4 regions of the Paenibacillus sp. E222 genome follow, and region 1 is predicted to be linked to each of the others. Evidence: riboswitches for the same ligand, from Rfam matches in the RefSeq annotation. Region 1 holds a riboswitch; each other region holds the start of a gene.

Region 1 (3,125 bases):
TCTACCTGCATGACGTGGTGTACCGAATCTTCTCTCCATCCATGCAATGATTACAAACAGCGCGATACCGAGCAGGGATAACAGCACAATGGCGGCGAACATGGCGTCCGTGTTCATATTGCTCGACATTCTGCGGCTGAAGTACCCAAGGCCCTTGCTTCCACCGAGCCATTCCCCGATCGTTGCACCGACCACACAATACACCACAGACATTTTCATTCCCGAAAAGAAGGAGGGAAGGGCAAGTGGAATCTGGAGTTTGCGGAAAATATCCCACTTGCTGGCCCCCATCGTCAGGAGCAGTTCACGCTGCTCCGGATCACCCTGGCGCAGGCCATCGTAGGTGCTCACCACAATCGGGAAAAATGAGATCAGGAATACCACCGCGACTTTACTCCACAGCGTGTAGCCAAACCACAGGATGAAGACGGGGGACAAGGCAATCAGCGGGATCGTCTGACTGATCACGATGAAGGGATATAACGCTTTTTCAATCGACTGATTCATATGCATACCCGTTGCAAGTGCAATTCCGGCACCAATGGACAAGCCAAAGCCAACGACAACCTCCATCAAGGTAGCGGGCAAATGTGTACCCAGCAGAAGGTGGCGATGCTCATACAGGGAACGGACAATCGCCGTCGGGGCTGGAATGATGAAGGAAGGCACCCATCCCATACGCACAATCCACTCCCAGAGAGCAAGCAGCAGGATCATGAGCAAAAGAAATAGACCATAACGGGCAAGCCAACCTCTCACGCTATACTTCGTGCTATCTCTCAAGTTACCGTCTCGCATGCAATTGTTCCTCCAGTCGTCGTCTCATCTGAACGAGAGCGGGTTCGTAGATCATGTCCGAATGTCTTGGACGCGGCAAAGGTACCGTCAGATCCAGCAGCTGTTGGCTATGGCCCACCGGAGTTAACAGGATAATCCGATCACTGAGCAGCAGGGCTTCTTCAATGTCATGCGTGATGAACAACACGGTTTTGCCCAAGCCTTCCCAGAGCTCCAGCAGCCAGCGATGCATCTCACGTTTGGTCAGGGCATCGAGTGCGCCGAATGGTTCATCCAGCAGCATGAGCTGGCCACCTGTCAGCAACGTACGAAGCAGCGCGACACGCTGGCGCATGCCACCTGACAGCTCGTCCGGGTAAGCATGCGCGTGGCCAGATAAGCCAAATCGGTCGAGACCGGCCAGAATGTCCGCTCGAATTCGTACCTTATCCTGCCGACCTGGAGCAAGTTCAGCGGGGAGCATGCAATTCTCCATGACGGTTCGCCAGGGTAACAGGAGGTCCTTTTGCGGCATGTAGGCCACCTGCCCCAGTCGCTTTCCTTCCTGAACCCAAGGAATATTAATGGTTCCGTGGGTTGGCTCAAGCAGGCCTGCCAGCAGCTTGAAGAGGGTGCTTTTACCGGAGCCGCTGGAACCGATGAGCGAGACGAATTCGCCTTTGGCTACACGCATCGACACATTGGAGAGCACGGGGGAATCCCTTTTTCCCGGGAAGGCGTAGCTCATGTTATGAATGGTTATGTCGTTATCCATCTCGATCCGTTCCCCTTTATTATTCAAACTTCAAACTGCGTGATCTTTAATTACACCTTCTGATCTGCCCGAAGAATGCGAAAAAGACCCACCCATTTCCGGAGAAATGAGTGGGTCTGTAAGTTCAATTCACATTAAATTTCATCATCAACATGAAAAAATCCGCTTACTGAGAGGCCGCTCCACTTCCCTCCGCTGGTATGATCCAGATCAGGTTCAAAGGGTCCGAATCGTTCGATTCGTCTCAGCCGCAAGGCTCCCCTAGTGCAATGATTAAGATATGCAGTTGTGTGTTCAGCATATATCACATGCAAGCAGAATGTAAAGAGGGCGGCTTAAAAGAAGTGTGCGTAATGAGAGTTAGGAAAGTAACCTATTCTAATCGTTTGAATGTAACAGTGAATCAAGCTCACTGATCAGCCGGACAATCTGCTCAGGTGTGCCAATCGTAATCCGAAGCCAGGTAGGCATACCGAATTCGGCACCGCCGCGGACAGAGATACCTCTGTTCAACAATTCTTTGGTAATCGGGCCGCTATCCTGCAACAGATCCACCATGATGAAATTGGTTTCGGAAGGGATGTAGGGTAATTTCCACTGATCAAAGGATTGCATTAACGTTTCACGTCCCTGACGATTGTATTGCAGGCAATGAGAAACAAATTCATGATCATCCAGGCTGGCCGAAGCAGCGGCTTGGGATGTGGCTGTCAGACTGATGGGCAGCTTGACCCGGTTAATGCCTTCAATGATGCTTTCATTCGCGATGCCATATCCAATACGCAGTCCGGCCAGTCCATATATTTTGGAGAAGGTCCGCAAAATAATCAGATTATTATACTGCTCCAGCAGCTTAACCGTATCAGGGTAATCTTCACTTTCCGCGAATTCATAATACGCTTCATCCAGGACAACCACGACATGGGAGGGAACATGTTCGAGTAAATCAAGCAGGGCATTTGCCGTGAAAATGGTTCCGGTCGGATTATTCGGATTGCACAGCCAGATGATTCGGGTAGAAGTATTAATCCGCTGCCGGAATTGCTCCAGATCCAGTGAATGGTTGACCAAAGGCACTTCATGAATGACCCCGCCTGCCAGCAGCGTAGCGCCCTTATACCAGTTAAAGGAGGGCACCGGAATGAGTGATTCCTCCCCGGGATTAAGATAAGCTTGGGCGGTAAGGGTGAGGAGCTCGAAAGATCCACTTCCAAATACCAGTTGGGAAGTACGAACCCCCAGACGTTCCGCAAGTTTGTCACGCAGCAGTTGGCTGGAACCGTCGGGGTATTGAGCCAAAAGATCGGAACTCAGCGATCTGACCGCTTCTGCTGCCAGCGGAGAGGAACCAAACGGATTCTCGTTTGCTGCGAGTCGATCCACACTTTCCAGTCCCAACTCCCGCCGGATCTGTTCCATGGATTTAGCAGGCGTATAAGCCGGAATTTGATTTAACAGGTCTTTAACAGGAGGAGAGGGAACGGGTGAAAGGGATTGCATAATCATGCCTTCTTTCCAGTGGAATTAGATCGAGAATGATATCTGTTTCTGGGCAATCTGCTGTGGTGTCTCT
Region 2 (3,125 bases), 3.5 Mb from region 1:
GATGCTTATGAGAAACAGCAGGAGTATATCAAGAAGCAGGAAGATTTCATCCAGCGGAACAAAGCCCGTGCTTCTACTTCCGGTCGTGCCAAGAGCCGTGAGAAGCAGCTCGGCAAGATCGAACGGATCGATCGTCCAGACGAAGCGGCCAAACCCACATTTAAATTCAAGGATGCCCGGGCGAGTAGTAAAACCGTCTTTGAGGGCATTGATTTTGAAATTGGATATTCGTATGCATTATTGCCCAAAATGACGATGACGATTGAGCGTGGCGAGAAAATTGCCATTGTTGGCTGTAACGGTGTAGGTAAATCCACACTGCTCAAGACCATCTTGGGAAAAATCCCACCAATCAGCGGTAAGACTTTCTTGGGTGACTATTTGGAGACAGCCTATTTCGAACAGGAAGTACGTGCAGGAAACATTACCCCGATTGAAGATGTGTGGAATGAATTTTCTCATCTGACACAGAATGAAGTCCGGGGGCATCTCGCACGTTGTGGATTGAAAAATGAGCATATCACCCGTCCGCTTAACGCGCTTAGTGGTGGTGAACAAGCCAAAGTTCGTTTGTGTAAACTTCTGATGCGTGAAAGTAACTGGATTTTGTTCGATGAGCCTACAAACCATTTGGATGTAACGGCCAAAGCAGAGCTGAAACGTGCCTTGCAAGAATTCAAGGGTACCGTGCTGCTCGTATCCCATGAACCTGATTTTTATGAAGATTGGGTTACCAAAACGTGGGATGTTGAAGCTTGGTCCGAGAAACAATAACGTAATAAATGGAAATGTACGGTGACAAAAAAAGGTGTCTATGGTAACATAGGCTACAGCTTCATATGAACACTAGGGGGGCCGCACGATGCGGCTGAGATGGAAGAATGCGATTCCGGACCCTTTGTACCTGATCTGGATCATACCAGCGTAGGGAAGTGGCGCGTTTCAGCTAATGACAAAGGGCGTTATCGATAACTTTGCGATATGGCCTGCAAGATGATTCATGCGGTTTCTAAGTATACAGCGTTGCGACTATGTTGGTTTCTGTAGTTGTTATGCATTATGTATATATAGAGTAATCCCATGCGACAGTCATTCAGTTGATCCATGAATTCTAAATTCGTGGCCACTCCCCTACGGGAGTGGCTTTTTTGTTGTTTTATATCCGCTTAAATCATACAAGAGGAGGGTGAACAGGACGGAAATCTTCCACGAACAGTTAACAACACGATTATTCGAACTGCATGTGGTTTCACCAGGTACAGGAGACTTGGACTCTTTTCTGAATATTGCTAAGGATATATGGCGGTGGGTCGATTATATCCACATACGGGAAAAAAAGCTGCCCCTTGAGCAACAGATGTATTGGGCGCAAAGTCTCAGAACACGAGGTGTCCCATTTAACCGAATCATTCTGAATGGCTCCACTCAGCTTGATCATCATGCGTTGCTTGGTGGTGTGCATTGGGGTCAAGCAGTTATTCGGAAATACGATAAGGATGTGTTGAGGAGAAACAATCGGCTTCGCGTAGGAGTATCGGTTCATTCTCTGGAAGAAGCAAAAGTTGCAGAAGAACGTGGAGCGGATTATCTCTTTTACGGGCATGTATATGCCTCACCCAGTAAACCAAATTTCGAGCCCAGGGGACTTGCTTCGTTAGCAGAGGTATGCGCTAAAGTTTCAATTCCGGTCATCGCGATTGGTGGGATTGCAACGGAGAATATTGCTGCCATTCGAACTGCTGGTGCCCGTGGAGCCGCTGTGATTTCGTCGATTTGGACGAATGATCAGCCGGAACTGGCTGCCGCTGCATTGCGACTGGCGATTACGGATTCAGAGAAATACGCCGAACCAAGGAGATGATGCCATGAGAAAGGAAGCAAGAAGCCGAAGCGGGAATCGTTCAGGGTATCATCCAGGCACAGTATCGAGGAGTAAAGTTGGAGCAGAATTTCGAGGCAAGCTTCATGCAGAAACCATTATTGTAGGCGGAGGCGTTATCGGTTGTGCTATCGCATGTGAACTCGCTACCCGAGGTTATGACGTTCTTCTGGTTGAGCGTGCTCGGATCGCTGGTGGAACTTCCTGTGCAGCCGCAGGCATGCTTGCCGCTGACAGTGAGGAATTTACTCATGCTGTGATGGCAAAGCTTGCCCGGCAGAGCAGAGCTTTGCTTCATGAGCAGAAGGAACGAATCAGTGCGCTTAGCGGCGTTGAAATGGGGCTGCAACAGCAAGGTTTTATTACTCCTTTTCGCTCATACAGTGAGGTCAGCAGTTACAAGAATAATCGATGGTCTACCTTATCTACAGAACATATTTGGTGGGATCGTGTCGCTGTCCAACAGGAAGCTTCATGGTTAAACAGGGATACGTATGGAGCATTTTACAGACCTTCCGAGAGCGAGGTTCTTCCTGTCAGCTTAACGCAGGCTTATGTCAGATCGGCTCAAGCCATGGGTGCAAGGGTGATGGAAGGTGTACAGGATGTCCGTTTGCATACGGATGTGAATGGAGTGCAAGGGATCGAGACTTCAATAGGAACGATGACATCGAGAAATGTCATTATTGCTACAGGGTTACATGGTGAAGAATTGATGAGACATGTGGGTCTGAAATCGCCTGTTTTACCAGTAAAGGGAGAGATTGCAGCCGTGCAGTTTTCACCTCACCATGCCGGGTACAGGCCAGACAAAACGGTGTATGCAGAGGATATATATATTGTTCCCAAAGCTAATGGAGAAGTATGGATCGGTGCAACAAGCCTTCCTGGAAGAACAGATATGAACGTTTCGGTGCAAGGCATTCAGAAGCTGCTTGCAGCTGCAACAAACTGGATACCTGGCATAAAGGAAGCCCATTTTATCCGAGCGTGGGCGGGTGTCCGTCCTTCGACTCCGGATGGATTGCCTTATGTGGGGGCTTGCGAAAGTGTTCCCGGTTTATTCGCTGCTTTTGGACACTATCGTAACGGCATATTGCTTAGTGCGATTACAGCGAGCCTCATGGCTGACTTGATTTGTGGCAAAACCTCGGAAGAGCTGGGGATTCAGGACCTTAGTCCAGAACGTTTGAACACAAAGGAGATGTTGCAGTGAATATCATTGTCAACGGACAAACCATGCAAA
Region 3 (3,125 bases), 550 kb from region 1:
CTGTGAACAATTATAATTTTCCCAAATTAAAAATCGGATTTGACAACCCCGTAGTACAGCCCTATGATATCCCTTAAAATGGTAGAAAAGATCCACTGCATATTTAAAGGAGGATTTTTGATTATGAGTTTTCAAAAGCGCATTGACCACGTCGGCATTGCCGTTCGCGATCTGGAGACCACGCTGCGTTTCTACACGGAGATTGTTGGTCTTGAATTGAAAGACCGGGTAACCCATACCAACGGTGTCATTCAGCTCGCCTTTCTCGGCTTCAACGGAAGCGATGAGACCGAGATTGAGTTGATTCAGGGATACAGCGACAAGCTGCCTTCCGAAGGTACGGTGCACCACTTTGCCATCCATGTCGATGACCTTGAGGCCGAGTATAACCGCATTAAAGAAACCGAGGCCGAGTTTATTGATGGAGAGATGATTACACTGCCTAACGGTTACCGTTATTTCTTCATCTATGGACCTGAAAAGGAATGGATTGAGTTCTTCCAGCGCTAAAAATTGGAGCTGATTTTTATGAACATTTTAATTACCGGTGCAGCCGGAAAAATTGGACGTGACGTGTCCCAACACTTGTCAGAAGCATTTCACCTGCGACTAACAGATTTGAATATCGACAGACTGCATACGTATCAAGGGACAGACCATGAGATCATGACACTGGATGTGACAGATCCCGAAGCCTGTCAGCACGCTTGCGAAGGCATGGATGTGGTTGTACATCTGGCGGGAGATCCTTCCCCGCATGCCGGATTCTATGAATCGTTGTTGGACATCAATATCAAAGGTACATTTAATGTATTCCGTGCAGCCAAGGACCAAGGTGTGCAAAGAGTCATTCTGGCAAGCAGTGCACAGACGATCGAGGGGTATCCCATTGATGCTCAGGTCTATCCAGACATGCCGACACGCCCACGGAATTTGTACGGGGTTAGCAAATGTTTTGGAGAATCGCTTGCTTCCTATTTTGCGTATACCGAAGGTTTACAAAGTGTTGCAATACGTATCGGTGCATATGATGATTTTCAACCGGATGGACCCGTGCTGGAGGCAAGGGATATGAGCGCGTATATTAGTCCGGCTGACTTGTGTAATTTGATGTTCAAAGCAATTACAGCTACAGAGCTGGAGCCCTTCACCATACTGCATGGGATCTCGAATAATAAGTTTAAACGGTTGAATCTGGAAGCCACTCAGAAACAGGTAGGCTATGACCCGAAATCCGATGCTTTTGCACTCAGTCAGATTTCCTTATATGATTCGCCACGATAATTGTTGAAAATCACACATCTTAACAGGCTGTTATACATATGTATAACGGCCTGTTTGATAACTTCATACGTGTCCCCATCCAGTTCCTGACTGGACATGCATAGGCCTCTGGCCTATAATTACACATAGTAATGCCCGTAACTTCATAGTTTCCCAGGGGAGTCGGAATAGGCCGGCTGAGAGTGTATCCCACCAAGATACTGACCCTTAGACCTGATCTGGATCATGCCAGCGTAGGAATCGGAGTATATCGAATTGGCCCAGCCTCTTTGCTGAGTGCCACATCTCTAACGCCTGCACGCGTCCCGGATTAACGGGGCGCTTTTTTAATGTTCTTTTATATAGCCAGAGAGCTAAAAAAAATGACGTCATCCGGATCATAGCTGGTATAAATCTGTCGATTTATGCAAGATGCTTGGATATGAAGCCAAGGAGTACCCCGTGCCACTGGCCGGACAACATGAAGGAGAGAAATGAAGATGAGATGGCGTAAAATGATGGGCCTAATGCTCTTGTGCGTACTACTAGTGGCTGTGGCCGCATGTGGCGGCAAAGAAGCTGCACCTTCAGGAGAAACTGGCAGCAGCAATACCGAAAACAGCAATGAAGGTGACAACGCAGCCCTCAAGGACATTAAAGTAGTGCTGGACTGGACACCAAATACGAATCATACCGGCCTGTATGCGGCCGTAGATCAAGGTTTTTACAAGGCCGAAGGCTTGAACGTAGAGATTGTACAACCAGGTGCCGGTGGCGCAGATACGATGGTTGCATCCAATGAAGTGCCTTTTGGCGTAAGTTATCAGGAGAGCGTGACTCAGGCCCGCACACAAGGCGTACCGCTTGTGTCCATCGCTGCGGTTATTCAGCATAACACGTCCGGATTTGCCGCTCCGGTGGATCGAAACATCAAGTCTCCCAAAGATTTTGAAGGCAAAACCTATGGCGGCTGGGGTTCCCCAGTCGAAGAAGCCGTGATGCAATCCATTATGGAAGGTGAAGGCGCCGATGTATCCAAAGTGAAAAACATTAACATGGGTGACGCCGACTTTTTCACCGCTGTGAAACGTGATATCGACTTTGCCTGGATTTTCTACGCGTGGACGGGTATTGAAGCCGAACTGCGCGGCGAACCGATCGACATGTTATATGTGAAGGATTATTCCGAGGCACTGGACTACTACACTCCTGTACTCGTTACCAATGAAAAGACGATTCAGAACGATCCCGAGCTGGTTAAAGCATTCCTGAAAGCCACTTCCGAAGGATATCAATATGCGATTGATCATCCCGAAGACGCTGCGAACATTCTGATCAAGGCCGTACCGGATCTGGATAAGGACCTTGTACTCGCAAGCCAAAAGTGGCTGAGTCCGAAATATCAGGATGACGCACCGCGCTGGGGTGAGCAAAAGCAGGAAGTATGGCAGAACTATACAGATTGGATGTTTAGCAAAAAACTGCTCGATGAGCAGGTAGATGTATCCAAAGCGTATACGAACGAGTTTCTACCCCAATAAAAATGGTTTAAGTTTAACTTTTTTTTACACCAGAACGAAGAGTGCAGAACCCATCTGAAGAAACGAAGTGGTCGCCTTTATCCCCGGATTTTCCCCTTGTGGAAAATGAAATCAAAAAAATTCGGGGATAACAGCGATCGGAAGAGGGTACTGCAATCGGAGTGGTCAAGTGTAAAGCTGGTTTAACTCATGCAATTTAACTCGAAAGGAAAAGTGATCTTTCATGGCAAGCACACTACTTAGCATTCAAGTCATTCCTAAAACGCCAAATGGCGAAAATTCCTATCCTTATGTTGATCGTGCCATTGAAGTGATTCAGCA
Region 4 (3,125 bases), 2.3 Mb from region 1:
ATACAAATTAAGAACAGCATTTACATGAATTACATCATGTAGAGCCTATTGTATCGTATACCAAAAGCGGCAGATCAGGACCCTAAGCTTTACGTCCAATCTGCCGCTTTTTTGTGTATGAAATAATAAAATAAACCGTAGCCTCTCCACTGAAGTGAGAACTTCCGCGCTAACGTAGAATAACTCCACAACCAGCTTTGTTTCTGGCAACATCATCGGGACCATAATCTGATCCACCAGTAGATCAAAATCGGAAGCATAGCTTTGGCTCTCCAAATCTTTGCGAATCATCATGTCTTCCTGTACACGCTGCTCCAGAATGGCAAGAATACAATCATCCTTTGAACCAAAGAATTTGTAAAATGTTCCTTTGGACACACCTGACTCGTCTAGAATCATTTGTATGGAAGTGTTGGTTACTCCATGTTTCTCAAAGAGCACAAGTGCTGAGTCCAATAACATTTGTTTCCGTTTATTCATAAGTTCCCTCTGGATGAGTTAGGCGGTTCACGTTACGATATTCAACACTCTACTGCAAATCCACTGCAAACATCACATGTTCCTTCCAAATTCCCTTGATTTTAATATTCTGACGGTCCGTTTCCTGGAAGCCCGCTTTACGCAACACTCGAATTGATCCGGCATTGTCGGGAAGTGCACCTGCCTCCACTCGTTTTATTCCCCCGTCATTCACGGCAAAATTAAGTGCTAGCCGCAGAGCTTCACTCATGTATCCCTTACCATTCTGGGCCTGATCGAGCACATAACCAACAATCCATTTGCTGATGGAATCCAGTTCAAGTTCGAACAGAGAGATCTCCCCAATAAGCTCATGCGTATGGTTCAGGAAGATCCCGAAAGAGTAACGTTTCCCTTCTTCCCTCGCCTTGTTCCAGCCTTCAAGAAGGGCTAACTGGCCCTCCAGTGTATAGAATGTCTCTGATCGTTCACTTGCCGATATCTCTTCGAAAACAGCCCGGTTACGGAACTGCAAATCCAGCAGTGTCGGCGCGTCCTCCACGTTCAAAAATCGTAAATAGATGCGTTCCCCATGATTGTTCATCTGTATGTTCATCCTTGTCTCTGGTTGTAATAGATTTGAGATTTCATTCATCAGAAGTACGAGAGTTGCTGATTATAAGCCATATCCCAGAACAGATATTCAAATTCAACACTTCTTCTAAATATGTCTTCAATGGCCTCCAGTTCCTGCTCGGTTTTATGTTCACATAATGCATCCAATGTATCATAGAACCATTCGAATGAATCGCGGAATTCATCACTTGCATAATTTTCGATCCACGTCTGATAGAAATTGCCCTCTAATGAATCTCGATATTGTTCTTTTAATCTTGTTGCATAGTCGTAATACGTCCACGCACATGGGAAAATGACGGCGATGATTTCGGCAACACCACCTGTTTGTGCAACACTCATCATATTCGACGTATACGCCTTGTTGTACAGAGATGGTTTGACCGTATGATTTTCATCCAGCGTAATCCCAAATTCCTTCATATAATTTCGATGCAAATCCATTTCTTCGTACAGAATAGCGTGTTGAATCACCGTAAAGTTCGTCATCAGTTTTTCATCTGTCGCCTTCACCGCGCCCATGGCAAAAATCTTCGCATATTCAATCAGATAGGTATAGTCCTGAAGAAGATAAAACTTAAACGCTTCCTGATCCAGTGTGCCTTTCCCCATTTCGTGTAAAAAAGGATGGTTGTATCCATCTTCCCATACGATTCTGGACTTATCTTTTAACGTTCTCGAAAATGACATGATCATTGCTCCTTTTATTAAAATCATAATGTCCCCGCTTCACACCCAGCTATCGCGTTCTGTCCCCCAAAATGCAGACCAAAAAGCCCTTGACCTATTTTCGGCAAGGGCAAAATAACATGAGTACATGTCATTTGCTCCCTACGTCAGTATTAACTAACAGGTTCAAAGGGTCAGGTTTTAACCTTCTCAACTGCGAACAGTCCCCCTGCAAATAGCTCAGGCTTATTACAACATGTGTTTTTCCAAATGTCAAACTATTCCTATTAATCTTCAAGTTCCCCTAAATCTTCTTGCAAGTTCTTAAGTCGTGTCCGGATGGTCTTAATCATACTGTGTACCTTGTTTAACTCAACCACTAATTTTTGCTCATTAGAGATGTTCGTTGCTGATGTTGAATGATCTGGAGACTTCCTTAACTGATCTAAATCCGATTCGTATGCCCGCCGCTCTTCCTCGGCTTTTGCCAATTCCTCCTCGGCGATGCTAATCTGGTGCTCCAGATAAATGATGTCTGAGGAGTTGCCGTGAGTTAAGCGCTGTGAATACGTCATAGTTCACCTCATTTCTGATGATCCATTGCTTTTCCAAGGTCATATGGCTGAATATCGATATCTAACTCCATACCAAGAGCCAACTTGGCCAGTTGACTTCCAATAAAAGGCCCCATCGTTAAACCGGAAGCTCCAAGCCCGTTGGCTGTAATCAAACCATTCCAACCTGGGACAGCACCCATTACCGGAAGAAAACCTGGTGTAAATGGACGAAATCCTACTCTTACTTCCTGAAACGTGCTATCAGCTAAACCGGGAGCCAGTTCCAATCCTTTATTCAAAATTTCCTGCATTCCGCCTGCGGTTACTCTTGTATCGTATCCTTCAATATCATTTTCGTGAGTCGCTCCGATCACAATCTTCTGTTGATCAAAGGCTAACAAATATTGATCCGAAGGAGGCATGACTACAGGCCAGTTCCCAGTGTCCTTTCGATCGTGAACCTGCAAGTGCATAATTTGTGCCTTCTGATAATGAACCTTAAAATCAATGCCCAAGGGCTTCAACAGTTCATTAGCCCACGCGCCGGCACACACAATTACCTCGTCAGCCGATATGACTTTACCGTCCACAACCACTCCAGTTACTCGGTCCGATTCATATTGAAGTGTCGCGTCTCCATCAATCAGAACCGCTCCATTACGCTGTGCCGATCGGATTAAGGCATCACGCAGTGCACGTCCATCGATACGCGCAGCACCGCTGATGTATACTGACTGAAAGCTCTCCTCCAGAAGAGGAAAACGCTCATGGGTTTCTTTTGCATCCAGACAAGTAATATCCGCA

Evidence for each region. A riboswitch is a leader RNA that binds a small molecule or an ion and turns the genes downstream of it on or off. The one in region 1 is predicted to bind thiamine pyrophosphate.
Region 2: linked by a shared signal. The riboswitch ahead of HW560_RS19045 (thiamine phosphate synthase) and the one ahead of HW560_RS00735 (ABC transporter ATP-binding protein) in region 1 are both predicted to bind thiamine pyrophosphate.
Region 3: linked by a shared signal. The riboswitch ahead of HW560_RS03085 (ABC transporter substrate-binding protein) and the one ahead of HW560_RS00735 (ABC transporter ATP-binding protein) in region 1 are both predicted to bind thiamine pyrophosphate.
Region 4: linked by a shared signal. The riboswitch ahead of tenA (thiaminase II) and the one ahead of HW560_RS00735 (ABC transporter ATP-binding protein) in region 1 are both predicted to bind thiamine pyrophosphate.

Annotation. Positions count from the first base shown of each region.
Region 1 is NZ_CP058552.1:170,120-173,244, reverse strand. It holds gene HW560_RS00740 (ABC transporter permease) at 1-798, opposite strand, end outside; gene HW560_RS00735 (ABC transporter ATP-binding protein) at 785-1,552, opposite strand; TPP riboswitch at 1,723-1,825, opposite strand; gene hisC (histidinol-phosphate transaminase) at 1,931-3,052, opposite strand; gene HW560_RS00725 (ATP-binding cassette domain-containing protein) at 3,077-3,125, opposite strand, start outside.
Region 2 is NZ_CP058552.1:4,201,381-4,204,505, forward strand. It holds gene HW560_RS19040 (ABC-F family ATP-binding cassette domain-containing protein) at 1-774, shown strand, start outside; TPP riboswitch at 839-948, shown strand; gene HW560_RS19045 (thiamine phosphate synthase) at 1,187-1,861, shown strand; gene thiO (glycine oxidase ThiO) at 1,866-3,095, shown strand; gene thiS (sulfur carrier protein ThiS) at 3,092-3,125, shown strand, end outside.
Region 3 is NZ_CP058552.1:715,521-718,645, forward strand. It holds gene HW560_RS03075 (VOC family protein) at 124-510, shown strand; gene HW560_RS03080 (NAD-dependent epimerase/dehydratase family protein) at 529-1,284, shown strand; TPP riboswitch at 1,430-1,542, shown strand; gene HW560_RS03085 (ABC transporter substrate-binding protein) at 1,764-2,804, shown strand; gene HW560_RS03090 (thiamine-binding protein) at 3,028-3,125, shown strand, end outside.
Region 4 is NZ_CP058552.1:5,435,930-5,439,054, forward strand. It holds gene HW560_RS24120 (DHA2 family efflux MFS transporter permease subunit) at 1-11, shown strand, start outside; gene HW560_RS24125 (TetR/AcrR family transcriptional regulator) at 46-480, opposite strand; gene HW560_RS24130 (GNAT family N-acetyltransferase) at 530-1,063, opposite strand; gene tenA (thiaminase II) at 1,114-1,785, opposite strand; TPP riboswitch at 1,907-2,005, opposite strand; gene HW560_RS24140 (hypothetical protein) at 2,052-2,339, opposite strand; gene HW560_RS24145 (NAD(P)/FAD-dependent oxidoreductase) at 2,348-3,125, opposite strand, start outside.